DNA from 3 places in the Kitasatospora sp. NPDC059577 genome. Region 3 is predicted to be linked to each of the others. Evidence: riboswitches for the same ligand, from Rfam matches in the RefSeq annotation. Region 3 holds a riboswitch; each other region holds the start of a gene.
The links. Region 3 has a riboswitch for S-adenosylmethionine ahead of ACFV0O_RS34660 (IclR family transcriptional regulator). Riboswitches for the same ligand answer to the same signal wherever they lie in the genome.
Positions count from the first base shown of each region.

Region 1: linked by a shared signal. The riboswitch ahead of ACFV0O_RS07850 (aminotransferase class V-fold PLP-dependent enzyme) and the one ahead of ACFV0O_RS34660 (IclR family transcriptional regulator) in region 3 are both predicted to bind S-adenosylmethionine.
Region 2: linked by a shared signal. The riboswitch ahead of thrC (threonine synthase) and the one ahead of ACFV0O_RS34660 (IclR family transcriptional regulator) in region 3 are both predicted to bind S-adenosylmethionine.

Region 1 covers NZ_JBHWBZ010000006.1:2,112-11,477, reverse strand. The annotation lists gene ACFV0O_RS07865 (hypothetical protein) at 1-8, opposite strand, end outside; gene ACFV0O_RS07860 (rhomboid family intramembrane serine protease) at 210-992, shown strand; gene ACFV0O_RS07855 (Lrp/AsnC family transcriptional regulator) at 1,034-1,315, shown strand; gene ACFV0O_RS07850 (aminotransferase class V-fold PLP-dependent enzyme) at 1,329-2,717, opposite strand; SAM riboswitch class IV at 2,769-2,887, opposite strand; gene trpD (anthranilate phosphoribosyltransferase) at 3,023-4,099, opposite strand; gene ACFV0O_RS07840 (hypothetical protein) at 4,219-4,644, opposite strand; gene ACFV0O_RS07835 (heme-copper oxidase subunit III) at 5,040-5,660, shown strand; gene ACFV0O_RS07830 (c-type cytochrome) at 5,848-6,657, shown strand; gene ACFV0O_RS07825 (Rieske 2Fe-2S domain-containing protein) at 6,666-7,718, shown strand; gene ACFV0O_RS07820 (cytochrome bc complex cytochrome b subunit) at 7,715-9,366, shown strand, end outside.
Region 2 covers NZ_JBHWBZ010000056.1:58,601-67,966, forward strand. The annotation lists gene groL (chaperonin GroEL) at 1-74, opposite strand, end outside; gene ACFV0O_RS32330 (cold-shock protein) at 459-662, opposite strand; gene ACFV0O_RS32335 (MoaD/ThiS family protein) at 1,203-1,481, opposite strand; gene thrC (threonine synthase) at 1,549-2,856, opposite strand; SAM riboswitch class I at 2,873-3,009, opposite strand; gene ACFV0O_RS32345 (glucosyl-3-phosphoglycerate synthase) at 3,181-4,188, shown strand; gene ACFV0O_RS32350 (trehalose-6-phosphate synthase) at 4,227-5,693, shown strand; gene otsB (trehalose-phosphatase) at 5,680-6,519, opposite strand; gene ACFV0O_RS32360 (DUF3263 domain-containing protein) at 6,574-6,801, opposite strand; gene ACFV0O_RS32365 (cupin domain-containing protein) at 6,904-7,254, shown strand; gene ACFV0O_RS32370 (extracellular solute-binding protein) at 7,390-8,628, opposite strand; gene ACFV0O_RS32375 (ROK family protein) at 9,008-9,366, shown strand, end outside.
Region 3 covers NZ_JBHWBZ010000065.1:25,103-34,468, reverse strand. The annotation lists gene ACFV0O_RS34690 (MFS transporter) at 1-707, opposite strand, end outside; gene ACFV0O_RS34685 (ArsR/SmtB family transcription factor) at 868-1,221, opposite strand; gene ACFV0O_RS34680 (aldo/keto reductase) at 1,384-2,367, shown strand; gene ACFV0O_RS34675 (SDR family oxidoreductase) at 2,547-3,368, shown strand; gene ACFV0O_RS34670 (transcriptional regulator) at 3,412-4,272, opposite strand; gene ACFV0O_RS34665 (hypothetical protein) at 4,424-4,915, opposite strand; SAM riboswitch class I at 5,086-5,228, shown strand; gene ACFV0O_RS34660 (IclR family transcriptional regulator) at 5,427-6,140, shown strand; gene ACFV0O_RS34655 (threonine/serine exporter family protein) at 6,272-7,525, opposite strand; gene ACFV0O_RS34650 (helix-turn-helix domain-containing protein) at 7,986-9,284, shown strand.

The sequences.
Region 1 (9,366 bases), on a different contig from region 3:
ACGGTCATCGGGGGTCCTCTCGGGTGGTCCCTGCGTGGGCTAGGCGCTCCCCCCGGAGCCCCGGCGTCGGCGGCGGGAGGCGGGAATGCCCGTGCCAAGCCTATTGCCTGGGGCAACCATCGCGACCACCGGTCAGCGGAATAGCGGGGCTAGTCCACCTGCCGTAAACCGCCGTGTCACCAGCGGCGCCCGGAGGGATGCTTGGCCGCATGGCGCTCGCGGCCCCCGACCACACCGCCGAGCGGGGAGACCGGCCGGAGGCGGCCGCCCCGGCGGTCACCTACGCCCTGATCGCGGTCAACACCCTGGTCTTCCTCCTCGGCCCGGCCGCCGGGCTGAATCCGCTGTACGGCACCGGCCAGACCCGGGTCTGCGCGGAGCAGCGGTACGAGCAGCGCTGGGGCGCGGTCCCGGCCGAACTCCTGACCGGACGATCGCTGACCACCGAACAGCTCGCCGAGGCCCCCGACCCGGTCCCCGGCTGCCCGGCCGCCCCGACGCCGGGCAAGCACCCGGCGCTGTCCGCCCTCACCGGCCTCTTCCTGCACGCCGGTTGGCTGCACCTGCTCGGCAACCTGCTCTTCCTCCACGTCTTCGGCCCCACCGTCGAACGGCGGCTGGGCCGCGCCCGGTACGCCGTCTTCTACCTGGCCGTCGGCAGCCTGGCCGCGTACGGCTTCGCGCTCGCCGAGGCGCACTCGCCGGATTCCACCCGGGTCCTCATCGGCGCCTCCGGCGCGATCTCCGGCGTCCTGGGCGCCTACCTGCGCTTCCACCCGCGCGCCCGGGTGACGACCCTCGTCCCGCTGCTGTTCTTCCTGCCGCTGCGCTTCCCGGCCTGGCTGGTGCTCGGCCTCTGGTTCGCCCTGCAGTGGTGGTCGGTGCACGCGGCGGGCCCGGGGGTGGCCTACCTGGTCCACGTGATCGGCTTCTCGGCCGGGTTCCTCTACGCCTGCACCGTGGTCCGCCACCCCCCGAGACGACCCGGCTGACGCCCGATACGCTGGCGGCACCCCACAAAGGAGCCGGAACAGTGATCACCGCCATCGTCCTGATCAAGACCAGTGTCGACCGCATCCCGGAGATCGCCGAGGCCATCGCCTCCATCGAGGGCGTCAGCGAGGTCTACTCGGTGACCGGTGGGTACGACCTGGTCGCGATGGTCCGGGTGCGCCGTCACGACGACCTGGCCGAGGTCATCCCGGGCCGGCTCAACAAGGTCCCGGGCGTGGCCCACACCGAGACCCAGATCGCCTTCCGCACCTACTCCCAGCACGACCTGGAAGCGGCCTTCGCCCTCGGCCTGGACGAGTAGCGGCGCCTCCGGCTCAGCCCTCGCGGCGGCCGCGGTCGACCTGCACCGTCGCGACGCAACGCCCGCCCTCGTTGCGGTAGTTCCACGCCGCGCCGTCCGTGACCAGCTCGCGGACGGCGGTCAGGAAGCGGTCGACGTGCTCGTCCGGAGTCCCGGCTCCGAAGCTGACCCGGATCGCGTTCAGGCTGCGCTCGCCCGGCAGCGAGGGCTCCGGCGCACCGCACTCGGAGACCGGACCGGGCGCGACGTCCTCGTCCCCGAGCAGGGTGCGCACCAGCGGGTGGGCGCAGAACAGGCCGTCGCGCACGCCGATGCCGTACTCGGCGGACAGCGCGGCCGAGAAGTGCGAGCTGTTCCAGTCCCGGACGACGAAGGACAGCACGCCCACCCGCGCCGAGCCGGCGCCGAACAGGTTCAGCACCCTGACCTCGGGGATCTCCGCCAGCCCGGCCGTCAGCCGGTCGACCAGCTGCCGCTCGCGGGCCTCCAGCGCGTCGAAGCCGGCCTCGCCCAGTGCCCGGCAGGCCGAGGCGATCGCGTAGGCGCCGATGACGTTCGGCGAACCGGCCTCGTGCCGGGCCGGGCCGGTGTGCCACTCCACGGCCACCGAGCCGTCCGTCTCCCGGGCCACCGTCCGGGTCGCGCCGCCGCCGGCCAGGTACGGCTCGGCCGCGTCCAGCCAGTCCGCCCGGCCGGCCAGCACCCCGGCGCCGAACGGCGCGTAGAGCTTGTGGCCGGAGAAGGCGATCCAGTCGACGTCCAGCTCGCGCACCGAGACCCGGTGGTGCGGGGCCAGCTGGGCGGCGTCCAGCACCACCCGGGCGCCGTGCCGGTGCGCGGTCCGGGTCAGTTCGGCGACCGGCCACAGCTCGCCGGTCACGTTGGAGGCGCCGGTGACGCAGAGCAGCTTCGGGCCTTCGGGCGCCTGGGCGAGGGCGGCGTCCAGAGCGGCCACCGCCCCGGCGCGCGAGCGCGGCGCGCGCAGGTAGGTGACGTCCAGTCCGGCGTGCGCCCAGGGCAGCAGCGAGGCGTGGTGCTCGGTCTCGAAGGCGAACACCCGGGTGCCGGCCGGAACCGCGGAGGCCAGCAGGTTGAGCGAGTCGGTGGTGGCCCGGGTGAAGACCACCTGGTCGCCCTCGCGCAGGTCGAGGAACCCCGCGACGGTGTGGCGGCTCTGCTCGAAGAGGTCGGTGGACAGCTGCGAGAGGTAGCCGGCCCCGCGGTGCACGCTGCCGTAGTACGGCGCGTAGGCGGCGACGTCGTCCCACACCCGCTGGAGCGCCGGGGCGCTGGCCGCGTAGTCGAGCGCCGCGTAGCCGACCTTCTCACCGCTGGCGAGCGGGACCTGGACGTCGGCGCCGAGGACGGCGAGGGGGGCGCAGGTTTCGGTGGCGAGGGACATGAGGATGCACTCCTTCGGGGTATGGGGACCCCGGGAGTGCTAGTCGTCGGGCGTCCGCGCTTGCCGCACGGACGGTGTGCCGTGGCGACCCGGTCCTCACCCAGGGCACCCCGCCACGGACGGAGGGTTGCCGGACAGCAAGCTGGGGCTTGACGCTGTCACTCATGACCTGCCGTCGACTCTAGGGTCGCGTCCAGCGGGCGGTCAAACGGGTATCCACCATCCGGACAGCGCACGCGCCCTCCCTCCTCCGCGGACGCCGGGAGCCCGCGCCGGCGCACCGGCACGGGCTCCCGACCACCGCTTCAGCTCCGGCTGGTGGCCTCCGACCAGCGCCGCAGCAGTTCCTGCGCCGCACCCGAGTCGATGGCCTCCGCGGCCCGCGCCATGCCCGCCGCGAGCTGCTCCGCCAGCGGCGCGTCGCCCAGGTCGAGCGCGACCAGCGCCGCCGCCGTGTTCAGCAGGACGGCGTCCCGCACCGGCCCGCGCTCCCCCGCCAGCAGCCGGCGCGCGACCTCGGCGTTGAACGCCGGGTCCCCGCCGCGCAGCGTCTCGATGCCGACCAGCTCGATGCCGACCTCGCGCGGGTCGAAGGAGGTCTCGGTGACCACTCCGTCGCGCACCACCCACACCCGCGAGGTGGTGGTGATGGTCAGCTCGTCCAGTCCGTCGTCGCCGCGGAAGACCAGCGCGGTCGAACCGCGCCGGGCGAGCACCCCGGCGATCAGCCCGGCGAGCCGGGTGTCGAAGCAGCCCACCGCGTGCGAGGTGACCTTGGCCGGGTTGGTCAGCGGGCCGAGGATGTTGAAGGCGGTCGGCACCCCGAGGTCGCGCCGGGCGGTGGCGGCGTGCCGCATCGAGGGGTGGAACTTCGCCGCGAAGCAGAAGGTGAGGCCGACCTCCTCGACCACCTCGGCGATCCGCCGGGCGGGGAGGTCCAGCGCCACGCCGAGCTTCTCCAGCACGTCCGAGGACCCGGTCGACGAGGAGGCGGCCCGGTTGCCGTGCTTGACCACCCTGGCGCCGGCCGCCGCCGCGACGATCGCCGACATCGTGGAGATGTTGACGGTCTTCGCGCGGTCGCCGCCGGTGCCGACGATGTCCACCGCGGGGCCGGGGACGTCCAGCGGCTCGGCGTGCGCGTACATCGCGTCCACCAGACCGCTGACCTCGTCGACCGTCTCGCCCTTGGCCCGCAGGGCGATCATGAAGCCGGCCACCTGGGCGGGGGACGCCTCGCCGCTCATGATCCGGTCCATCGCCCACGCGGTGGAGGAGCGGTCGAGGTCCTCCCCCTTCAACAGCGCCGACAGGAGGTCCGGCCAGGAGCGGACCACCTGCGCGGGGTCGCTACCGCCGTTCGCAGGGTTCACGTTCACCATGGCTGACTCCAGCTGTTGTCGGTTCCCCCGCTCCGGGGGACGTCCGTACGGATGGAGCCAGCCTATCGAGCGGCGGGGCGCCGATGGCCCCCTCTTCTCTACTACTGAGACGGGACCGCTCAACGAGCGGCCGGAGCCCGCTTCGCCAGCCGCGCCCGCAGCAGGGTGGCGACCGCCTCGGCCAGCGCCACCGGGTCCACCGGGTGGGAGATCGCGGCGTCGGCGCGGCTCCAGGCGGCGAGCCAGGAGTCCTGCGGCCGGCCGATCAGCACCAGCACCGGCGGGCAGCCGTAGATCTCGTCCTTCAACTGCCGCCCGAGCCCCAGCCCGCCGGCCGGGACGGCCTCGCCGTCCAGCACGCAGAGGTCCACGCCGCCCTTCTCCAGTGCCTTGAGCACCGCGGGGGTGGTCGCGCACTCCAGGTAGGACAGCTCGGGAAGATCCTCGGCGGGCCGGCGGCCGAGCGCCGTCAGCACCTGCTCGCGGGTGTTGCGGTCGTCGCTGTAGACGAGAACGGTGAGCGTCTCATCGGTCGTGTACGCCATGGGCCCTGCTCCCTCAAGTGTGATCCGGACCACGTTCGCCTGATCCGGATGCTACTCCCGATCACCCTCCGCCGAGTGCCCCTCGCGCACGTTCCTCCTCAAGCCGCCGCGCCCTGGGCTCACCCGCCCGGAGGACGGCGCGTCACCCTGACCCGCCCGGTCCACCCGTACGGCCGACCCGGGCCGCTCCCCCTACCTCCCGCGGCTGCTCCGACCGTGCAGCGACGCGCCGGGCAACGGGGTCGCAGGCCGCTCCGAGGAACCGTCAGAAAAGGGACACGCCGCTGCTCAGCCCCCATCCGGGCACCCCGCCGGCCCCCAAGCGGGCATACCGCACGCACCGGACACTCCGAGGGACACCCCCCGGCGTGAAGACGGAATAAGGGACCGACATAATGTCCGTCGTGGCGACAGCAACAGCAGTAGAAACCGGGCACGCGCACGGATCGGTCAACCGGCCGAACATGGTCAGCGTCGGAACGATCGTCTGGCTCAGTTCCGAGTTGATGTTCTTCGCGGCCCTCTTCGCGATGTACTTCACGCTCCGCTCCGTCAAGGGGGCCGAGTTCTGGACCGAGAAGGCCCACGCCCTCAACGTGGCGTTCTCCTCGGTCAACACCACCGTCCTGGTGCTCTCCTCGCTCACCTGCCAGCTCGGCGTGTTCGCCGCCGAACGCGGTGACGTGAAGAAGCTCCGCATGTGGTTCATCATCACGTTCATGATGGGCGCGGTCTTCATCGGCGGCCAGGTCTACGAGTACACCGAGCTGGTCAAGAAGGACGGCCTGTCGCTGTCCTCCGACCCGTACGGCACGGTGTTCTACCTGACCACCGGCTTCCACGGCCTGCACGTGACGGGTGGTCTGATCGCCTTCCTGCTGGTCCTGGGACGGACGTACGCAGCCAAGCGCTTCACGCACGAGCAGGCCACCGCCGCGATCGTCGTGTCGTACTACTGGCACTTCGTCGACGTCGTGTGGATCGGCCTGTTCGCGACCATCTACCTGATCAAGTAACCAGCTGATCAGGTCGCTGGCCACCGGCTGCGGCCCCCGCCCTCACCGGCGACGGGCCGCTTCTGCCGGTGCCGACGCTCCCACCGACCGACCGCGCGCGCAGCCCTAGACAGGCAGCCTCGTGCCGGCCAGACCGGCCGCCGGGTGCACCCACCAGTCGACCAGATCCTGACACCGGGGTTATTCCGTGAAAAAGCTCTCCGCACGACGGCGCCACCCATTGGCGGCGCTGGTCGTCCTACTTCTCGCCCTGGCGGCAACCGGGGGGCTGTACGCCGCGTTCGCTCCCGCCGACAAGGCGCAGGCCGACGTCGCCGCGCAGTCGCTCGCGATCGATGAGGGCAAGAAGCTCTTCGCCGTCGGTTGCTCCTCCTGCCACGGCCTGAACGGCCAGGGCGGCAGTGACGGTCCGAGCCTGGTCGGCGTCGGCTCCGCCGCTGTCGACTTCCAGGTCGGCACCGGCCGCATGCCGGCCCAGCAGCCCGGCGCCCAGGTCCCCCGCAAGAAGAACATCTACACGCAGGCCGAGATCGACCAGCTCGCCGCCTTCGTCGCCTCCCTCGGTCCCGGCCCGGTGACCCCGACGGAGGAGCAGTACACCTCGACCAACCCGGAGGACATCTCCAAGGGTGGCGAGCTGTTCCGCACCAACTGCGCCCAGTGCCACAACTTCGCCGGCCAGGGCGGTGCCCTGACCAAGGGCAAGTACGCCCCGTCGCTTGAGGGCGTGGACGCGAAGCACATCTACGAGGCCATGCAGACCGGCCCGCAGAACATGCCGTCGTTCCCGGACGGCACCATGCCCGAGGAGCAGAAGAAGCAGATCGTGGCCTTCGTCCGCCACACCACCAGCGAAGAGCCCAACCCCGGTGGTCTCACGCTCGGCAGCCTCGGTCCGGTGACCGAGGGCCTGTTCGGCTGGATCTTCGGTCTTGGCACGCTCATCGCGGTCGCGATCTGGGTCGCCGCCCACACCACCAAGGCCAAGAAGTCATGAGCCACGACATGTCAGAAGAGAACCTCCCGGAGTCGCACGGCTCCGCCGGCGAGGTCGCCGAGCACGGCAACCCCTTCGCCGACCCGGGCCTGCCGGCCCACGAGCCCCGCCGCACCGACATCGACGAGCGGGCCGCCCAGCGCGCCGAGCGCCAGGTCTCGCTGATGTTCGTGATCTCGATGCTCGCCACCGTCGGCTTCATCGCCTCGTACGTGACCATCGACCCGGACAAGATCGTCTACATCTTCCCGCTGGGTCACGTCAGCGCGCTGAACTTCGCGCTGGGCCTGACCCTCGGCGTCGCGCTCTTCATGATCGGCGCGGGCGCGGTCCACTGGGCCCGCACCCTGATGTCGGACGTCGAGCTGCCGGCCGAGCGTCACCCGATCGAGGCCGACGACGAGGTCCGCGCGGACGTCATCGAGCAGTTCAAGACCGGCGCCGCCGAGTCCGGCTTCGGCCGCCGCAAGATGATCCGCAACACCCTCATCGGTTCGATGGCGCTGGTCCCGCTCTCCGGCGTGGTCCTGCTCCGCGACCTCGGCCCGCTCCCGGAGAACAAGCTCCAGGAGACCGGCTGGAAGGAGGCGACGGAGGCCAAGCCGCTGGCTCTCATCAACATGAACACCATGCTGCCGATGAAGCCCGAGGACATCTCCGTCGGCTCGCTGACCTTCGCCATGCCGGAGGGCCTCTCCACGCACGACGAGGACTTCCAGCAGCAGATCGCCAAGGACGCCCTGATGCTGGTGCGCATCGCACCGGAGGACATCAAGGACGACAAGTCCAAGGACCTGGGCTTCGAGGGCATCCTCGCCTACTCCAAGATCTGCACCCACGTCGGCTGCCCGATCAGCCTGTACGAGCAGCAGACCCACCACGCGCTCTGCCCCTGCCACCAGTCGACCTTCGACCTGGCGGACGGCGCGCGCGTCATCTTCGGCCCGGCCGGCCACCCGCTGCCGCAGCTGAAGATCACCACTGACGAGAAGGGCAACCTGGTCGCCACCGGCGACTTCGCGGAGCCCGTCGGCCCGAGCTTCTGGGAGCGTGCTCGATGAGTAGCGCGAGCAGCACCACGACCGGTGCCGCCAAGCCCTCCAGCACGCGTGACAAGCCCGCCAACAAGTGGGAAGCCGCAGCTGACTGGACGGACGGCCGGCTGGGGATCTACTCCCTCGCCAAGGCCAACCTGCGGAAGATCTTCCCGGACCACTGGTCCTTCATGCTGGGCGAGATCTGCCTCTACACGTTCATCATCATCATCCTGACCGGCGTCTACCTGACGCTGTTCTTCAAGCCGTCGATGGCCGAGGTCGTCTACAACGGCTCGTACGTGCCCCTCAAGGGCATCGGGATGTCCGAGGCCTACGCCTCGACGGTGGACATCAGCTTCGAGGTCCGCGGCGGTCTGCTGATCCGCCAGATCCACCACTGGGCCGCGCTGGTCTTCGTGGCCGCGATGCTCGTGCACATGATGCGCGTGTTCTTCACCGGCGCGTTCCGCAAGCCGCGTGAGATCAACTGGGTCTTCGGCTTCCTGCTGCTGATCCTGGGCATGTTCGACGGCTTCTTCGGCTACTCGCTGCCGGACGACCTGCTGTCGGGCACCGGTATCCGCTTCATGGAAGGCGCGATCCTCGCCGTCCCGCTGGTGGGCACCTACGTCCAGATGTTCCTGTTCGGGGGCGAGTTCCCCGGCCACGACATCGTGCCGCGGTTCTTCACCATCCACGTGCTGCTGATCCCGGGCATCATGCTCGGCCTGCTGGTGGCGCACCTGATCCTGGTCTTCTACCACAAGCACACCCAGTGGGCGGGCCCGGGCAAGACCGAGAAGAACGTCGTCGGCATGCCGCTGATGCCGGTCTACATGGCCAAGGCCGGTGGCTTCTTCTTCCTGGTGTTCGGTCTGATCGCCGCCATCTCGGCGATCGCCACGATCAACCCGATCTGGGCCTACGGCCCGTACCGTCCGGACCAGGTCTCCACGGACGCCCAGCCCGACTGGTACATGGGCTTCTCCGAGGGCCTGATCCGCGTCATGCCGGGCTGGGAGATCGGCCTGTGGGGCCACACCCTGAACCTGGGTGTGTTCATCCCGCTGATGATCTTCCCGCTGGTCCTGGTCTCGATCGCGGTCTACCCGTTCATCGAGGGCTGGATCACCGGCGACAAGCGCGAGCACCACATCCTGGACCGCCCGCGCAACGCCCCGGTCCGCACCGCCCTGGGTGCCGCCTGGATCAGCCTGTACCTGGTGCTGCTGGTCGGCGGTGGCAACGACCTGTTCGCCACCCACCTGCACCTGTCGATCAACTCGATCACCTACTTCGTCCGCGTCGGCTTCTTCGCGGTCCCGGTGATCACCTTCATCGTCACCAAGCGCTGGTGCCTCGGCCTCCAGCGCCGTGACAAGGAGAAGGTGCTGCACGGCCGCGAGACGGGCGTCATCAAGCGCCTGCCGCACGGCGAGTTCGTCGAGGTGCACGCCCAGCTCCCGCAGAAGGACCTGTTCAAGCTCACCGCGCACGAGCAGAACCGGCCGGTCGAGCTGCCGGCCCAGACGGACGAGAACGGTGTGGCCAGCAAGGCCGGCGCTCTCACCCGCACCCGGGCCAAGCTCTCCCGCGGCTTCTACGGCGAGGGAAGCCAGATCCCCAAGCCGACCGCCGAGGAGCACCACGAGATCACCAGCGGCCACGGCCA
Region 2 (9,366 bases), on a different contig from region 3:
GCGTCGGCGAGCTGGTTCATGCCACGCTCAAGGCCGCGGCGAGCTTCCTCATCAAAGGCGATGATCTTGGCCATCAGAAGTGGTCCTCCGGGACACGGTCGACTGCTCGGACCAAGGGGTGCCCGCGACGGACGGCCCTGGTGTGCGGGGGTCTTTTCCCCTACCGCTCCCGGGGGCCTCACCGACCCGGTCCGCTGTCACTCTCACGCTGTGAGTGCTAACGCCAATGATTAGCACTCCGGGTGGTCGAGTGCAAGCCCCGCCGCCGACCCGCGAGCCGCCGCGGAGCCCGCCCCGGGGCCGTCCGGGAACGGCCGGAAACGCCGGGAACACGCCGGGAACACGCCGGGAACACCCGGGAACGCCGACGGGCCCGCACGACGCGTGTCGTGCGGGCCCGTCGAGAAGCGAGTGGTCACCAGCCCTGGGCCGGGCCGAGCTCCTGGAGTCGGAAGGGGTCAGACCGCCGCGCGAACCATGTCCGCCTGCGGGCCCTTCTGTCCCTGGGAAATCTCGAACTCGACCCGCTGGCCCTCCTCGAGGGTGCGGTAGCCGTCCATCTGGATCGCGCTGTAGTGGACGAAGACGTCCGCACCACCGTCGACCGCGATGAAGCCGTAGCCCTTCTCCGCGTTGAACCACTTGACGGTGCCCTGAGCCATTCCGAACTCCCCTAGTGCTGTGCTGGCCCTTCACGTGCCCGCAGGTCGCGGGCCCGGGTTGGTTTGAAGGCCGGCCCGGGGAACCCCCCCTGGGCGCAGCCGTGCACGCCGCAGCCCTCCGCGCGGGGCGCCGAACGGCGTCCGGTGAGCGGGTGACTGCGTCGACCGCCGCTGAATGTATCCGGACCGACGCCCTCTGCAACAGGGTCAACCGCCGGTAATTCCACTGCCCGATCAAGGGACAGGACGGGCCGAATCGGAAAAATATCGGCATTTCACGCCGGACATAGCGGACGAATTACCCAAATCCCCGCGGTAATTCTGACATCGGCCTGACATGATTGCCGGGCCGGTCTCACCGGCCGGACGCGCCCGGGCGGAACGGCGCGGGCGGTCGAGAGGGAACCCCTGTTCCCAACCGAGCGACACTCTACTCCGACTCGACTCGGAAAGATTCCAGCCGGAATGCAACCGGCCACCCGTGCGCACGGAGAACGGAATTCCGTACGCACGGGTGGCCGAATGGCGGGGATTCGCGGCTCAGCAGCCGCCGGCCACCGCCGGAATGATCGAGACGCCGGCGCCGTCCTTGATCTCGGTCGCCAGGCCCTCGGCGAAGCGCACGTCGTCGTCGTTCACGTAGACGTTGACGAAGCGGCGCAGCTTGCCGGTGTCGTCCAGCAGGCGGGCGGCGATGCCCGCGTGGTTCTTCTCCAGGTCGGCGATGACCTCGGCCAGGGTCGCGCCCTGGGCGGTCACCTCGGCGGCGCCGCCGGTGTAGGTGCGCAGGATGGTGGGGATGCGGACGTTGGCGCTCATGGCTCTCCTAGCGGGGTGGGGCCTTGCGGGGCGGGCCCCCGGGTGGCGGGGCCGGGACGGGGGAGGTTCAGGCGGACACGAGGCCGGCGGCGCGGAAGGAGTCCAGCGTCGGGCGGATGACGGCGGTCATCCCGGCGTCGGAGACGGCGTCCAGGGTCTTCAGGCCGTCGCCGGTGTTGATCGCGACGGTCTCCTTGGCCGGATCCAGCTGCCCGGTCTCGACCAGCTTCTTCAGCACGCCGACGGTCACCCCGCCCGCGGTCTCGGCGAAGATGCCCTCCGTCCGCGCCAGCAGCCGGATCGCCGCCACGACCTCGGCGTCCGTGACGTCCTCGACCGCGCCGCCCGTGCGGCGGGCGATGTCCAGCACGTACGGGCCGTCGGCCGGGTTGCCGATCGCCAGCGACTTGGCGATGGTGTCCGGCTTGACCGGCCGAATCACGTCCCGGCCGGCCTTGAAGGCCGCCGACACCGGCGAGCAGCCCTCCGCCTGGGCGCCGAAGACCCGGTACGGCCGGTCCTCGACCAGTCCGAGCTTGATCAGCTCCTGCAGCCCCTTGTCGATCTTCGTCAACTGCGAGCCCGAGGCGATCGGGATCACGATCTGCTCCGGCAGCCGCCAGCCGAGCTGCTCGCAGATCTCGTACGCCAGCGTCTTGGAACCCTCGCCGTAGTACGGCCGCAGGTTGACGTTGACGAAGCCCCAGCCCTCCCCCGCCGGGTCGCCGATCAGCTCCGAGCAGAAGCGGTTCACGTCGTCGTAGTTGCCCTCGATGCCGATCAGCTCGCCGCCGTACACCCCGGCCATGACGACCTTGCCCTGCTCCAGGTCGTGCGGGATGAACACGCAGGACCGGAACCCCGCCCGGGCGGCCGCCGCGCCCACCGCGCCGGCCAGGTTGCCGGTGGAGGAGCAGGACAGCGTGGTGTAGCCGAACGCCCGCGCCGCCTCGATGGCGCACGCCACCACGCGGTCCTTGAACGAGTGCGTCGGGTTCCCGGAGTCGTCCTTGATGTGCAGCTGGGCGGTGAAGCCGAGCTCCCGGCCCAGGTTGTCCGCCTTCACCAGCGGGGTCCAGCCCGGGTTCAGGTTCGGCTTGGACGCCACGTCGGCCGGCACCGGCAGCAGCGGCGCGTAGCGCCAGACGGACGTCGGACCGGCCTCGATCCGCTTGCGCAGCTCCTCCGCGCCCTCGCTGCCGAACTCGTAGGCGATCTCCAGCGGGCCGAAGCACTCCAGGCACGCGAAGCTGGGACCGAGCGGGAAGCGGGTGCCACACTCGCGACAGGACAGCGCGGCGGCCGGGCCGAGGTCCACGGGTCGGGGTCCCCCCGGCCGAAGGCTGGGGGAGGGTGCGACAGTGTCGATAGCCATGATGGCGAGGCCTCTCTCCTCATCTTCCCCGTAGCGCGGTCGCGCCACAGGCCGGAATTGGCACCTGTCCCGCCGGGGCCTGTATGACGACAGCCGCGCGAGAAGGTTGCCGGGACGTCAACGGGCCGTTCCCTCAGTCCCTCTGGATGAGCTTGTGAAATTGTGGTGGCGCTCAGCGGTGACCCCGGCGTGCAAAGGTCCGACCGCTGTACGAAGACTGTATCCGAAGGCGTCAATCCTGAACGGGACCGTCCGCCACGCGAGATGACCCGTCCCACCCGACCCGCCGAGGAGACTTCCGTGCCCGCCGAACCGACTCCCGCACTGCTCCCGCAGGCGGCGTCCTGGCTGCGCCGCCGCTCCTGGAGCGCCGCCGACCGGCCGGTCCGCACCCTCCTCGCGGCCAAGGAGCGCACCGGGCGCACGGTCAGCGTGGTCCTCCCCGCCCTGGACGAGGAGGCCACCGTCGGCGACATCGTCCGCACCGTCCGCCGCGAACTGATGGAACGCCTCCCGCTCGTCGACGAACTCGTCGTGGTCGACTCCGGCTCCGTCGACGCCACCGCCGCCGTCGCCGCCGAGGCCGGCGCCCGGGTGGAGCACCGCGACGCCATCCTGCCCCGGCTGCCCGCCGCCCCCGGCAAGGGCGAGGTGCTCTGGCGCTCGCTGCTGGTCACCCGCGGCGACATCGTCTGCTTCGTGGACGCCGACCTGCGCGAGTTCGACCCGGCCTTCGTCTCCGGCATCGTCGGCCCCCTGCTGACCGACGAGTCCATCCACCTGGTCAAGGCCATGTACGACCGCCCGCTGGAGACGGAGTCCGGCGCCGTCGTCCCGGCCGGCGGCGGCCGCGTCACCGAACTCGTCGCCCGCCCCCTCCTCAACCTCCACTGGCCGGAGCTCGCCGGGTTCGTCCAGCCCCTCGGCGGCGAGTACGCGGCCCGCCGCTCACTGCTCGAACGGCTGCCCTTCCCGACCGGGTACGGCGTCGAACTCGGCCTGCTGGTAGACGCGTTGGAACTGGTCGGCCTGGACGCCCTGGCCCAGGTGGACGTCGGCGTCCGGCACCACCGCCACCAGGACGGCCAGGCCCTCGGCCGGATGGCCGCCACCATCTACCGCACCGCCCTCGAACGCCTCGACCGCGCCCACCGGCTCAAGGCCTCCGCCGACCTGGTCCACCCCCAGCTCACCCAGTTCACCCGCGACCCGGACCCCCGCCCCCGGACCCCGGCCGGGGACACCCCCATCTTCACCCCCCGCACCTACGAGATCACCGCCCTGGAACGCCCCCCGATGCACACCGTCCCCGAATACGCCACCCGGCACTGAGGGGTTTGCCACGCCGGAGCCCCGGCAACATCCCAACCATGGGCGATCTCACGACCGAACGTTCGAGTGCGACCGGCACCGCCCCCGTCCTGGTGGCCTCCAACCGGGGACCGGTGTCCTTCAGCACCGCCGACGACGGCACGCTGACCCTGCGGCGCGGCGGCGGGGGGCTGGTGTCCGGCCTCTCCGCGATCGACGACCCGAACGCCGTCTGGGTCTGCGCGGCCCTCAACGCCGCGGACCGCAGAGCCGCCGCGCAGGCCCCCGACGGCCGCCTCGACCTGGCCGGCCACGACGTCGGCGGGCAGGCCGTCCGGATGCTGGACATCGACCCCGAGACCTTCGCCCGCGCCTACAACGGCGTCGCCAACTCCACCCTCTGGTTCGTCCACCACCTGCTCTACGCGACCCCCACCGCGCCCGCCTTCGACGCCGGGTTCCGCACCGAGTGGGCTGCCTACCGGGCCTACAACGCGGCCTTCGCCGAGGCGCTGGCTGCCGAAGCCGCCCCGGACGCCGCGGTGCTCGTGCAGGACTACCACCTCTCCCTGGCCCCGGCCCTGCTCCGCGCCGCCCGTCCCGACCTGCGGATCGGCCACTTCTCGCACACCCCGTGGGCCCCGCCCGAGTACTACCGGATGCTGCCCGACGACGTCGGCCGTGACGTCCTCACCGGCATCCTGGGCGCCGACCGGGCCGGTTTCCTCACCGAACGCTGGGCCCGCGCCTTCGCCGCCTGCTGCGAGGACCTGCTCGGCGCCGCCGTCGACCACGAGGCGCTCACCGTCACCCACGACGGCCGCACCACCCGCCTGGGCGTGCACGCCCTCGGTGCCGACGCCGACTTCCTGCGCGAACGCTCCCGCCGGCCCGACGTGGACGAGCGCCTCGCCATCCTGCGCGAGGCCGTCGGCGACCGCCGCACCATCGTCCGGGTCGACCGCACCGAGCTGAGCAAGAACATCGTCCGCGGCCTCCAGGCCTACCGGCACCTGCTCCGCACCCGCCCCGAGTGGCACGACCGGGTGGTCCACATCGCGTTCGCCTACCCGTCCCGGACCGACCTGGCCGAGTACCGGGACTACACGGCGGCCGTCCGGCGCCTCGCGGGGGAGATCGACGCCGAGTTCGCCACCCCCACCTGGAAGCCGCTGATCCTGCACGTCGACGACGACTTCCCGCGTTCCCTGGCCGCCTACCGCCTGGCCGACGTGGCCCTGGTCAATCCCATCCGGGACGGCATGAACCTGGTGGCCAAGGAGGTCCCCGTGGTCTCCGACCGCGGCTGCGCCCTGGTCCTCTCCCGGGAGGCCGGCGCCTACGCGGAACTCGCCGACGACGCCCTGACGGTCAACCCGTACGACGTCATCGCCACCGCCGACGCACTGCACACCGCCCTCACCATGCCCGAGGCGGAACGCGCCGACCGGACCAAGCGCCTCGCGGCGGCGGCCACCGCGCTCCCCCCGCAGCAGTGGTTCCTCGACCAGCTCAACGCGCTGTGAGCGCCTGACCCAGCGATTCCAGCAGTTCCACCACGCCGGCCGGGCCCGGGACCACCAGGTCCGCCCGGTCGGCGAGTTCGCGCACCGGTGCGTCCCCCACCGCCGCGCTGCACACCAGCAGCCCGGCCATCCCCTCGCCCCGCAGCTTCTCCACCGCCGCGAAGGCCGCCACGTCCCCCAGGTCGTCCCCCGCGTACAGCACCGATCCGGCGGCCCGTTCCCGGAGGAAGCCGGTCAGCGCCGCCCCCTTGTCCACGCCCGGCGGCCGCAGTTCCAGCACCAGCCGGCCGGGTTCCACCACCAGTCCGTGCTCGGCCGCCAGCGCCCCGACCGGCGCCCGCAGCAGTTCCAGCGCCTCCTCGGGCGCCGCCGTCCGCCGGGTGTGCACGGCGACCGAACGGCCCTTGTCCTCCAGGCCGGTGCCCTCGGGCGCCCCGGACCGCGCCAGCACCCCGGGCAACGCCTCCCGCGCACCCGCCACCCCGGGGTGCACCTGAGGCGCCGTCAGCTCACCGTCCTCCCACCGCTCGGCGCCGTAGTGTCCCAGCACCACGACCCCGGGCACCCCGGCCAGTCCCCCGTACTCCACGGCCAGCGCCGCAGGCCGTCCCGTCACCACCACCACGGCCCGCACCTCGGATGCCAGCACCCGCAGCGCGCCGGCCACCCCGGGGTGCGCGCGGGCCAGGCTCGGGTCGGCCACGATCGGTGCCAGGGTCCCGTCGAAGTCCAGGCCGATCACGGTGTCCCGGGGCGCCCGCAGGATCGCCCGCACCCCGTCCCGCCCGGCCTCGGTCCCCGGCACCCACGTCTCTTCGAATCCCATACCGAGGCCCTTACCCCCGGTCCCGGCACGGAACGCCCGCGTCGAACGCCCGCGTCAGCGGGCCTCCCGCCGGGCGGCCCGCACCCGCCGCAGGCGGTTCACCAGCACCGGGGCGTGCGCCAGCGCCTCCTCCCGGTCCAGCAGCGCGTTCAGCAGCTGGTAGTACCGGGTCGAGGAAAGCCCCAGCTCCTCCCTGATCGCCCGCTCCTTGGCCCCCGCCGTCCGCCACTGCCGCCCCTCCAGCGCCAGCACCGCCCGATCCCGCTCGCTCAGCTCGCCCACCGCGCACACCTCCGCCCGCCACTACGGAGTGTCATTCTCCCGCGCGACCCCGACACACAGTGCTCGCCCCACCGCTTCGCCGGCCCGGCTAGCGTCATCCCCATGACCACGCCCAGCTTCGCCGTGCACATCCCCGCCGCCGACCTCGAACCCGACCCGCTCGACCCCGCGCAGATCGTCTCCGGCACGCCCGAGGTCACCGGCCGGGTCCTCTCCGAGTCCGCCGACGGCCGACAGCTGCGCGGCATCTGGCAGATCACCCCCGGCGTGGTCACGGACGTCGAGGCCGACGAGATGTTCGTGGTCCTCAGCGGCCGGGCCACCATCGAGGTCGAGGGCGGCTCGACCCTGGAGGTCGGTCCGGGCGACTGTGCGGTGCTGCGCGAGGGCGACCGCACCACCTGGACGGTCCACGAGACCCTCCGCAAGGCCTACGCGATCACGCTCCCCTGAGCGCGTTCCCCCTGACCACGCTCCCCCTGATCACGCTCCCGCCGGACGCGTTCCCCCGAGCGCGTTCCCCCCGCGGACGCGGACGCGCAGGGGCCCGGCCCCGGAACCCCCGGGACCGGGCCCCACGGCCGGACGCTACTTGCGGACCCGCGTCGCCTCGTTCACCGCCGCGTCCTGCAGCCCCCCGAGCACCTGCTTCGGATCGCCCGTCACGGCCTGCCCGATCCCGGCCTTGATCCGATTGCTGACCTCGCCCCACGCCGGGTCCCCGAACGGGTAGAAGCTCGCGTTGGCCAGCCCGACCGCGAACTGCTTGAGGTCGGCGTGCTTCGGGTCCGTCGACATCCGGTCGAACGCGTCCTGGGTGACCGGCAGCAGGTTGTACCGCTCGTCGAACTTCAGCTGGTTGTCCCGGTTGTAGACGAACGACAGGAACTTCTTGATCTCGTTCTTGTGCCCGTTCGCCTTGAACGCCATCATCCAGTCCGCGACCCCGAGGCTCCCGGTCCGTCCGACGCCGTCCTTCTTCGGGATCGGCGCCGTCCCGAAGTCGATGTTTCCCGCGGTCGCCATCCGCAGCAGCGTCGGGTGCCCGTTGAGCATCGCGACCTTGCCGGCCGCGAAGTCCTGGAACACCGGGGTGCGGTTCATCTTCCCCGGGTCCGGGTACGTCAGCCCGGTCGCCACCAGGTTGCTCTTGAGCCAGCTGAAGGTGGCCTGGTTCTGGGCGCTGTCGATGGTGTAGTTGCCGACGTCGTCGGAGATGCTCCCGCCGCCGCTCAGCGTCCACAGCATGGACTCCGCCGGTGCCTCCTCCGGCCCGAGCGGGAGACCGTACGGGGTCACGCCCGGCACCTTGGCCCTGATCTTCTCCGCGTCCTGCTTCAGCTCGTTCCAGGTGGCGGGCGGCTGCGTGATCCCCGCCTGCCGGAACATCGCCTTGTTGTAGAAGAGCACCCGGGACGAGGACACGAACGGGATCCCGTACTGCGTCCCGAGCACCTGGCCGGCGTGCGCGAAGGTGTCCAGGAAGTTCGCCTGGGTATCCACCGAGAGGACGTCCGACGCCGGGTACAGCCGGCCCGCGGCGACCTGGTCCGCGAAGCCGCCGGTCTGCAGCAGGTCCGGGGACTTCCCGGCCGCGATCATGTCCTCGACCTTCTTGCCGATCTCGGTCCAGCCGTCCACCTCGACGCTGACCTTGATCCCGGGGTTGGCGGCCTCGAAGTCCCTGGCCACCGCGTCCCAGTAGTGCGCGGAGCCGGTCTCCTGGTTCTCCCCGTAGTCCGCGGCGACCAGCTTGAGGGTGACGGTCCCCTCGCCCTGCCCGCCGCACGCGCCGACCGCGGTGAGTGCCAGTGCTCCGGCCAGCACACGACCGAGCACACGGGTGGGAACGTGGACGCGCCTGTTCAACGCGGGTACCGCCTTAGGGGAAGAACTGCCGCCGGAACGAGGGACTCCGGCAGGGGGGAGGCGCCACACTGTCAAACCCGCCGACCACTGGTCCACACCACTGGGGCACCCCGCCGCAGTAGTTACCGAAGTGCCCGGGGTCGTTGCACGATGCGCAACCGCGCACGCCGGGATCGCCTCCGGGACAACCCCCGGACCACCCCGGGACACCCCCCGTACGCCCCACCCCAAAGCGCCGCACACCGCCGCAGCTGCGACAAAGCTCACCCTGCATGGACCAGACCAATCCGACAACTGGACTAGACCTCTTCTACCCACCCAAGGGAAACTGTCCTCCGTGAAGCACGTCATCGCACTCGATGTAGGCGGCACCGGCATGAAGGCCGCGCTGCTCGCCCAGGACGGCTCCGTGCTGTTCGAGGCACGCCGACCGACCGGGCGGGAGCACGGCACGGACGCCGTCGTGACCGCCATCCTCGACTTCGCCACCGACCTGGCGGACGAGGGCCGCCGCCGTTTCGGCGTCGCCCCGCTCGCGGCCGGCGTCGCCGTCCCGGGCACGATCGACGAGAAGAACGGGATCGCGGTCTTCTCCGCCAACCTCGGCTGGCGGGAACTGCCCCTGCGCAGGCTCCTCGGCGAGCGCCTGGCGGGCCCCGACGGCGTCGCGATGCCGGTGGCCCTCGGCCATGACGT
Region 3 (9,366 bases):
TCGACGAAGACGATCGCGCCGGCGGCCGCGACCGCGAGGTCCAGGGCGAGCAGGGCGCGCAGCCGGGGAGTGGCCCGGAACAGGCGGGCGCCCAGGGCGGCCCGGGCGTGGCCGCCGCCGGTGCGTTCGACCGGGGCGGGTTTGGGCAGGACGGCGGAGACGACCAGGGCGGCGGAGGCCAGGAACCCGACCGCAGTCCCGGCGAACAGCCAGTCGTACGAGACCGCCGACAGCAGCAGCGCGGCGAGCGCGGGACTGAACAGGGACTCCAGGTCGTAGGCCAGCCGGGACATCGACAGCGCGTCGGTGTAGTCACGCTCGGCGGGCAGCACGTCCGGGATGGTGGCCTGGAACGTCGGGGTGAAGGCGGCGGAGGCGGCCTGGAGCAGGAGGATCAGCACGTAGACCTGCCAGACCCGGTCGACGAACGGCAGGGCGAGCGCGACGCAGGCCCGGGTGAGGTCCATCGCGACCATCAGGGTCCGCCGGGGCAGCCGGCCGGCGAGCGCGCCGGCGACCGGGGCCACGGCGACGTAGGCGACCATCTTGATCGCCAGCGCGGTGCCGAGGACGGCGGAGGCGTCGTTGCCGGCGATCCGGTAGGCCAGCAGGGACAGCGCCACGGTGGCCAGGCCGGTGCCGACCAGGGCCACGGCCTGCGCGGTGAAGAGGTGGCGGTAGGTGCGGTTGCGCAGCACGGAGAGCATGGGCGTCGTCCCGGTGGGCCGTGGGGTGGTCAGCCCATCATAAAAACAAGTGCGTACCTGTGCACCTATTCGTCGAAACTCGGCCCCGGCCGTGCGGTGCGGTCGGCGCGTGCGCCGCCCGGGCGTGTGCCTGCCGGCGCGTGCGCCCCGCCGACGCGGGTCAGTCGTGCGGCGGCAGGTGGCCGATCTGGTGGTCGGCGACGTTCAGCGCCTCGTCGACGAGCCGGCGCAGGTGGCCGTGGCGCAGCGAGTAGACCACGCGCCGGCCCTCCTTGCGGGTGGCGACGAGGCCGGCCAGCCGGAGCTTGGCCAGGTGCTGGCTGACGGACGGCCGGGCGGCGCCGGTGGCCCCGGTCAGCGTGGTGACGTCCGCCTCGCCGCGGCCGAGTCGCTCCAGCAGGGCGAGCCGGGTCCGGTCGGCCAGCAGGGTCAGCACGGACGCGGCGACGTCCAGGCGCTCCTCGGCCCGCTGCTGCGAGCGATGCGCATCTGCTCGATCGGTGCCGGTGCTCATCCGCCCATCGTAGGGCGTTCCCGTGCGCACCTGCGCGCACATCCGCCCGTGGAGCCGCCGGGGCCGCTCCCGTCCGGCGGCGCCGCTCGCCCGGGTCCCGGACGGCGGCGGGGCGCACGCGCGGACCGGCCGCCGCGGCGATCGACGTGAGAGGCTCGTCCCATGGAACAGCGCGTACTCGGCCGCACCGGCCGGCCCGTCTCGATCGTCGGACTCGGAACCTGGCAGCTCGGCGCGGACTGGGGGGACGTCCGTGAGGAGGACGCCCTGGCCGTGCTGGAGGCCTCCGTGGAGTCGGGCGTCACGCTCTTCGACACCGCCGACGTCTACGGCGACGGGCGCAGCGAGCGGCTGATCGGCCGCTTCCTGAAGGACCGCCCGGACGCCGAGGTCTTCGTCGCCACCAAGTTCGGCCGCCGGGTCGAGCAGCGGCCCGAGCACTACCACCTCGCGAACTTCCGTGCCTGGGCGGACCGTTCACGGTCCAACCTGGGCGTGGAGCGGCTCGACCTGGTGCAGCTGCACTGCCCGCCGACGCCCGTCTACTCCTCGGACGAGGTCTTCGACGCGCTGGACACCCTGGTCGCGGAGGAGCGGATCGCCGCGTACGGGGTGAGCGTGGAGACCTGCGCGGAGGCGCTGACCGCGATCGCGCGCCCGGGCGTGGCGAGCGTGCAGATCATCCTCAACGCGTTCCGGCTCAAGCCGCTGGAGCGGGTGCTGCCCGCCGCCGAGGCGGCCGGCGTGGGGATCCTGGCCCGGGTGCCGCTGGCCTCGGGGCTGCTCTCGGGCCGCTACAGCGAACGCACCGTCTTCCCGGCGGACGACCACCGCACCTACAACCGCCACGGCGAGGCCTTCGACCAGGGCGAGACCTTCTCCGGGGTGGACTTCGCCACCGGCGTCGAGGCGGCCGCCGAGTTCGCCGCGCTCGCGCCGGAGGGCGCCACCGCCGCCCAGACGGCGCTGCGCTGGATCGTCCAGCAGCCGGGCGTGACGACGGTGATCCCCGGCGCCCGCAACGTGGCGCAGGCGCGGGCCAACGCGGCCGCCGCCGGCCTCGCGCCGCTGCCGCCGGCCACCCTGGCGGCGGTGCGGGAGCTGTACGACCGCCGGATCCGGCCGCAGGTGCACGACCGCTGGTGACGGCGGGGCGGGCGGTGCCCGGACGGCCGTGATCCCGGGGGCGGGGGGGGGGGGGTGGGCGCCCCCCCCCCCCCCCCCGCGTCCGTGCGCCCTGCGGAGGCCGTCCGCGTGCCTGGGCAGCCGCCCCCCGCTCTGGCACCGTGGCGCGGACGATTCCGGATCCGCGGAGGAGGCACCCCATGGCACGGCGCTGGCTGGTGACGGGCTGTTCGTCCGGACTGGGGCAGGCCCTGGCCGCCGCGGCGGCCGAGGCGGGGGACGAGGTGGTGGCCACCGCCCGCAAGCCCGCCGCCCTGGAGGACCTGCGACGGCGCCACGGCGGGCGGATCCTGCCGCTGGCACTGGACGTACGGGACGCCGAGCAGTGCCGCAACGCCGTCGCCGCCGCGGTGGACCGGCTCGGCGGCCTGGACGTCCTGGTCAACAACGCCGGCAACGGCGTGTTCGGCACCGTGGAGGAGGTCGGCGACGAGGAACTGCGCGACCAGCTGGAGACCCTGGTGGTCGGCCCCTGGCGGCTGGCCCGGCTCGTGCTGCCGGTGCTGCGCGCCCAGGGCAGCGGGCACGTCCTCAACGTCTCCTCGCTGGCCGGCCGGATGTCCTTCCCCGGCCTGGCCGCGTACGTCACCGGCAAGCACGCGCTGGAAGGCATGACGCAGGCCCTGGCCGCCGAGGCCGCGCCGTTCGGCATCCGGGTCGCCGCCCTGGAGCCCGCCGGCTACGCCACCCGCTACGGCACCTCGCTCACCGATGCCGCCGACCGCTCCGCGCTCTACCGGGACGCCACCGAGCCGATGCGCGAACAGCTGCGCGGGATGGCGCAGTTGCCGACGGTCAGCCGACCCGAGGACTTCGCCCGGGACGTCCTGCGGATCGTCGCCGCCGACACCCCGCTGCCGGTGCGCATCCCGGTCGGCGCCGGGAGCCTGGACTCCATCGCGGCCGCCGTGCACGCGGGTGCGGAGGAACTCGCCGCCGTCCGGGGCCTGTTGGACGGGTGACGCCGACCGCGGGCGTCGGGCGCCGCCGGAGCGGACGTGGACCCTAGCCCCGCTCGGCCGCGGGCGGGTCGAAGGCGCGGAAGAGCGAGAGGTCCGGTGCCTGCTCGCGGATCGCGGTCCACCGCTCCTGGAAGGCGTGCCGCAGGCGGGCGGGCGGCCAGGGGGAGGGCCGCAACTCCGGGGGGAGGAGCGGGTCGTGCTCCAGCGCGTGGCCGAACGCGTCGGCCAGGCGCAGTGCGGTGGCGACGAGTCCGGTGGAGCCGTGCGGGGTGCCGGTCGGGCCGCCGGCGGGGGCGTCCTCGACGGGGTGTCCGAGGGCGTCGGCGAGCGGGCCGTACGCGGCGAGGGTGTCGGCCGCGGGCCACAGGCGTTCCGCGGTGGTGGCCGGGTCGGAGAATCCCGGGCCGGTGAGGCGGGTGGCCTCCGCGGTGATGAGGTAGGTGTCGACGGTGGACCGCGAGGTCTCGTCGGTCAGTTCCCGTACGAGGTCGTGCGGGCTGACGTAGGTCCCGGGCGCGAGCGGGACGCCGCCGAGCCGGGTCAGCGCGGTGCGGAGCGCGTCGCGTTCGGCCCGGCGCTGCTCGGGGACGGAGAAGGCGTAGAGGCGCCAGAGTCCGTCCCAGGGGGCGAGTCCGGTGTCCTGCGCGTAGGCGAGGGCGACGAACCGGGCATCCGCGTCGGTGCGCAGCCGGCCCGCGTCGGTCAGGTGGAGGCGGCCCTTGCGGCCCCGCCCTTCCTGGCGCAGCACGCCCGCCGCCTCCAGCCGGCGGACGGCGAGCCGCACCGGCTGGTCCGCGAGGCCGGCCGCCGCGGCGACGTCGTAGACGTAGTCGAGCGAGGCGGTGCCCCGGGGGTCGAAGCAGGCTTCGACGACCGTGCGCGGCGCGGGCTTGTATTCGGGCACGGGAGTCCTCGGTTCGTGACGGCGCGTCCCCGGGCGGGGCGTGCGGCCACTGTGCCACACCGGGGCGGGCGCTCCCGCGGACCGCGGGCGGGGCGGCCGCCCCGGGTGCGGCGGCCGGTCCGACCGGCCCGGCGCCCCCGCCGACGCGGGGTCAGGCGCCCTCCCAGGGGTAGCCGTGGCGCCGGAAGGCGGAGGCGATCGCGGCCTTGCCGCCCTCGACGTCGTCGTCGAAGAGGACGCGCCCGACCGGCGACTCGATCCGCACCTTGCCGCCGTGGCGGAAGACCCCGCCGACCTGGTCACGGGTGATGACGCGGGTGTCGTCGCCCTCGGTGATCGTGATGTCCTCGTCCGAGATGCGCAGCGTGGCGCTGTGGTACGTGAGGAGGAGCCCGGCGACCAGGCCGGCGACGGCCAGCAGTACCGGCCGTCCGACGACCATCGCCGGGGAGTCGAAGGAGCCGAGGAACCGCACGGTGTCCGCGTACGGGATCGGGTGCCGGGCGGCGAACCCGAGGAGCCAGGGGACGGCGAAGCCGAGACCGGCTCCGGCCGCACCGCAGAAGGCCCAGACGACCAGCTTGGTGTCCAGCGGCATCCGGAGCTCGGTCGGGGTGGCCGGAGAGCCGGGATCGTTCTTCATGAATACGACCGTAGCAGATCCGATAGATATCGGCGGCCGATGGCCGGCACCGGCCGGGGGGCGGGTGCGCGCCACGGCGGGCGGCGCCCGGCGGTGCGGCGTGCCCGTCTCCCGTGCGCGGTGGGGGGAGGTTTGGCGAGCGGCCCGGGGAATCTTGTATGGTTCCTGGCGAATCATCCAGAGGGGTGGAGGGACCGGCCCTACGAAGCCCCGGCAGCTCCCCGGTCGACCCGGCGTCCGAAGTACGCGCCGTGCCGTCCGGGATCAGTGCCAACTCCGGCCTGCCGCCACTGTGGCGCGGGAAAGATGAGGAGACACGGTGCTCTCTGTGCTGTCCTTCGCCCGGGCGCTTCCCGCCCCGGCCCTTTCGCGTACCCGTCTCGTGCCCGGCGCAGGCAATCGGCCGACTTCTCCGGCCCGTCCTCGCTGACCACCCCCCCGCTCCCCGCGGGGAGCCTCCGTGAGCACGGCCCGCCCGCCGCTCACGGGATCTGAGACGGAGTACCCATCCATGCAGAACGCGAGCGGTGTCGGCGTGCTCGACAAGATCACCTCGATCCTCGGCACCCTGGAGGCCGGTCCCACCACCCTGGCCGGACTCGTCGCCGCCACCGGACTGGCGCGGCCCACCGCCCACCGGCTGGCCGTGGCACTCGAACACCACCGCCTGGTCACCAGGGACATGCAGGGCCGGTTCGTCCTCGGCCCCCGGCTCGGCGAGCTGTCGTCCGCGGCGGGGGAGGACCGCCTGCTGGCCGCCGCCGGCTCGGTCCTCACCCACCTGCGGGACATCACCGGCGAGAGCGCCCAGCTCTACCGCCGGCAGGGCGAGATCCGGATCTGCGTGGCCGCCGCCGAACGCCTCTCCGGCCTGCGCGACACCGTTCCGGTGGGCATCACCTTCCCCATGAAGGTCGGCTCCGCCGCACAGGTCCTGCTCGCCTGGGAGGAACCCGAGCGGCTCCACCGCGGCCTGCAGGGTGCCCGGTTCACCGCCACCGCGCTCAGCGGCGTACGGCGCCGCGGCTGGGCGCAGTCCATCGGCGAGCGCGAACTCGGCGTCGCCTCCGTCTCCGCGCCCGTCCGCGGACCGTCCAACCGGGTCGTGGCCGCCGTCTCCGTGTCCGGCCCGATCGAACGGCTCACCCGGCACCCGGGTGCGCAGCTCTCCCGGGCCGTCGTCGAGGCGGCCGACCGCCTCACCGAGGCCCTGTGCCATGCCTGACCGGGGCTCCCGGCCCCTTTTCGCGCCGGTCACGCCCGGCCGAACCGGGCCGCGCCGCGCCCCGCTTCGGCCGGTTCGGCCCGGTCGGGCCGCGGTCCGGGGCCCGGGCGCGGCCCCGGTTCGGCCCCGTTTCAGCCCCGGGGTTGCAGCACGGCGAGGGAGGGGCGGGGGATGCGGCCGATGACCGAGCCGATCAGGGTGCCGATCGACACCCCGAACAGCGCCGACACGGCCGCCAGCACGGCCTGCGCCCCGTTGCCGACCTCGATCTGGGCGGTGTTCAGCAGGCCGAAGGAGCCCGGCACCACGATCCAGAACGCCGGGAGGTAGAGCACCTGCCAGAGCGGACCGCCCGGCAGCCAGTGCACCAGGGTGGCCGCGCACGCGGCGGAGACCGCCCCGGCCAGGCCGCCGATCGCCGCGCCGTGCGCCATCCCCACCGTCACCTGGACGGTGGCGCTCACCGCGATCACCACGACGATCCACGGGACGGCCGAGGGCGGGGTGTGGACGTTGACCACCAGCCCGGCCACCGCGATCGCCAGCCCCAGCCCGATCACCCACCAACTCGGCTTCGCCACCTGGACGTTGGCCAGCGCCGAGGCCGGCATGCCGGTCGCGGTCGCGGCCGCGACCAGCCCCGCGAGGAACAGCGTCAGCTGCACCGCGCCGGACACCAGCCGGGCCGAACCCGCACTGGCCGCACCCGCGGCGATCTCCGACAGTCCGGTGACCAGCAGCCCGCCCGGCAGCAGGATCGCCAGCGTGGCCACGATCGTCCGCAGCGGGCCGTCCAGCAGCGAGGCCCGCGCGAGCGTCAGGACCAGCAGGGAGACCAGGAACCCGGCGGTGACGGGCAGCAGCGGCCGCAGGTACGGCATCCGCCGGGCGAGCACGGTCAGCCCCACCACGATCAGCGAGCCGAGCCCGGCCGCCAGCACGTTCGCCGCCGCCGGCTGCAGGAAGAGGCAGACGCCCACCCCGACCGGCAGCGCCCCGAGGTCCGCCACCCAGGTGGGCCAGTGGGCCGGCGCCCGCCGGATCCGGTCCAGTTCGGCCAGGGCCCGCGGCCCGTCGAGCTCACCGGCGCGCAGCCGGTGCACCAGGTGGAGGACGTCCGCCGTCTGCTCGAACCGCAGGGCGGCGCCCACCGGCTGGAACCTGGCGCCCTCGTCGGGGCCCAGGGCGACGAACAGCCCGTTGGTCAGGGCCGCGACCCGCACCTCCGGAGCGCCCGACGCCCGCCCCAGGCCGCGGAGTTCCTCCTCGACCTCGTGGACGGGAAGGCCGCCGCCCAGCAGGGCCTCGCCGAGGTCGAGCAGCAGGCGGCAGAGCGGGTCGGGCGGGGCGCCGTCGCCCCGGACCGATGGAGACTTGGTGGACATGGCAGGTATCGTCCCATCCCGCCCGCTTCGGTCCGCGTGTGCCCCGGTCTGATCGGTTCCCGCCGGGTCGGTCCCTGTCGCCGAACCCCGGCCCCGCCCTGCTGCCGCCCCGCCCGTGCCCGGCCGCCCGTACCCGCTGCCGTCGCCCCGCCTCGGGCGTCCCCGGCCGGGCCGCTGGTCGGTCGGACCCGCTCACGGGCGGTACCGGCGGTACTTCCGGCGGTCCGCCGAACGTGATGTGAGGCCCGCGTGAAGGTCGCGGGTGGGGCCGGTGATCGGCCGTTGATCGGACGTAGACGCCGAGCCTGGAGCATCGGGAACCGGAGGGAACCGGTTCGGAGGCCACAGCCTGACCACCGGGGCCAGTACGGCCGGACCACGGGCCGCGCGGGCACCCAGTGCTGCGGCCGCCGGACCGGACCTCCAGCGAGAGTCCGAACCACGGAAGGGCAGACGAGGCATGGACAGCGGGCAGTCGGTGCAAGCGGTGAGGACGGCGGCGGGCTTCGGCGAGCAGCTGCGGGTACGGCGCGAGCGGATCGGGCTGACCCAGCAGTGCCTGGCCGATCACGCCACCCTGAGCGTGCGGGCCATCCGGGACATGGAGAGCGGCCGGGTGCGCCGGCCCCGCAACGAGACCGTCCGGCTGCTGGCGGACGCGCTGCGGCTGGAGGGCCGCAGCCGCACGGACTTCGAGGAGGCCGCCCGCCGGCACCCGCTCGCCGACGAACCGGCGACGGTGCCGGCACCGGCCGCGCCGCCGGTGGCGCGCGGGGCGATCGTCGGCCGCGAGATGGAGACCGAGGTCCTGGTCGACGCCTTCGCCGTGCACGGGGACCGGCTGGTCTCGCTGGTCGGCCTCGGCGGGGTGGGCAAGACCCGGCTCGCCCTGGAGGTCGCCCGCCGGGTGCACCTGGCCGCCCGCTGGTCGGTGCGCTGGGTGGACTGCGGCGGCGGCCCGCACCCCTGGCGCGGCCTGCCGGACGGCCTCGCCCGGGACATCGGCGACCGGCCAACCCTGCTGGTGCTGGACGGCGCCGACAACGGGGTGGACGCCGGACAGCTGGACGCCCTGTTCCAGCACTGCCCCGGGCTGCGGGTGCTGATCACCGCCCGGGAGGCCCGGCCGCTGCCCGGCGGCCAAGTCATCCCGCTCGCTCCGCTGCCCGTCCCGGCCCCCGAACTCGACGCCGAACCGGAGGCGTTGGCGCAGGTCGGAGCCGTCCGGCTGCTGCTCTCGCACCTGAGCCGGCTGCGCCCCGGCTACACCCTGGAGCGCTCCGAGGCACCCGCCGTCGCCGAGCTCTGCCGCCACCTGGACGGCCTGCCGGGCGCCTTGGAGCGCGCGGCGGGCTGGGCGCTGGTGCAGTCCACCGGCCAGCTGGTCGCCCGGCTGGCGGCCGTCCCGTTCACCCTGGCCGCACCGCCGCTGGTGTTCGGCGCGCGCGGCGACGTCCGTGACGAGGTGGAGCCGGCGATCCGACGGCTGACGGACCGTCAGCGGCAGCTGCTGGAGGTCCTCGTGGACGAACCGGGGGACTGGTCCGGGGAGGACGCGGTGGTCCGCACCGGCTGGGCGCTGCAGACCTGCCTGGCGACGGTGCACGAGTTGCTGTCGCGCGGGCTGATCCGCAGCGTGCCCGCCCGGGACGGCGTGCGGTTCACGGTGCTCAACCTGTGCCGGCGCCTCGTCCGGGAGGAGCCGGGGCTCCGGCTGGCCCCGGCCGGGGACGTGCCGCTGCTCGCCGTCGCGGGCTGACGGCGCGGGCCGACGGACGCCCGGGCGTGGACGTGGGGGCGTGGGCGTGGGGGCGGTGGCGCGGCGCCGTGAGCCGACGGCA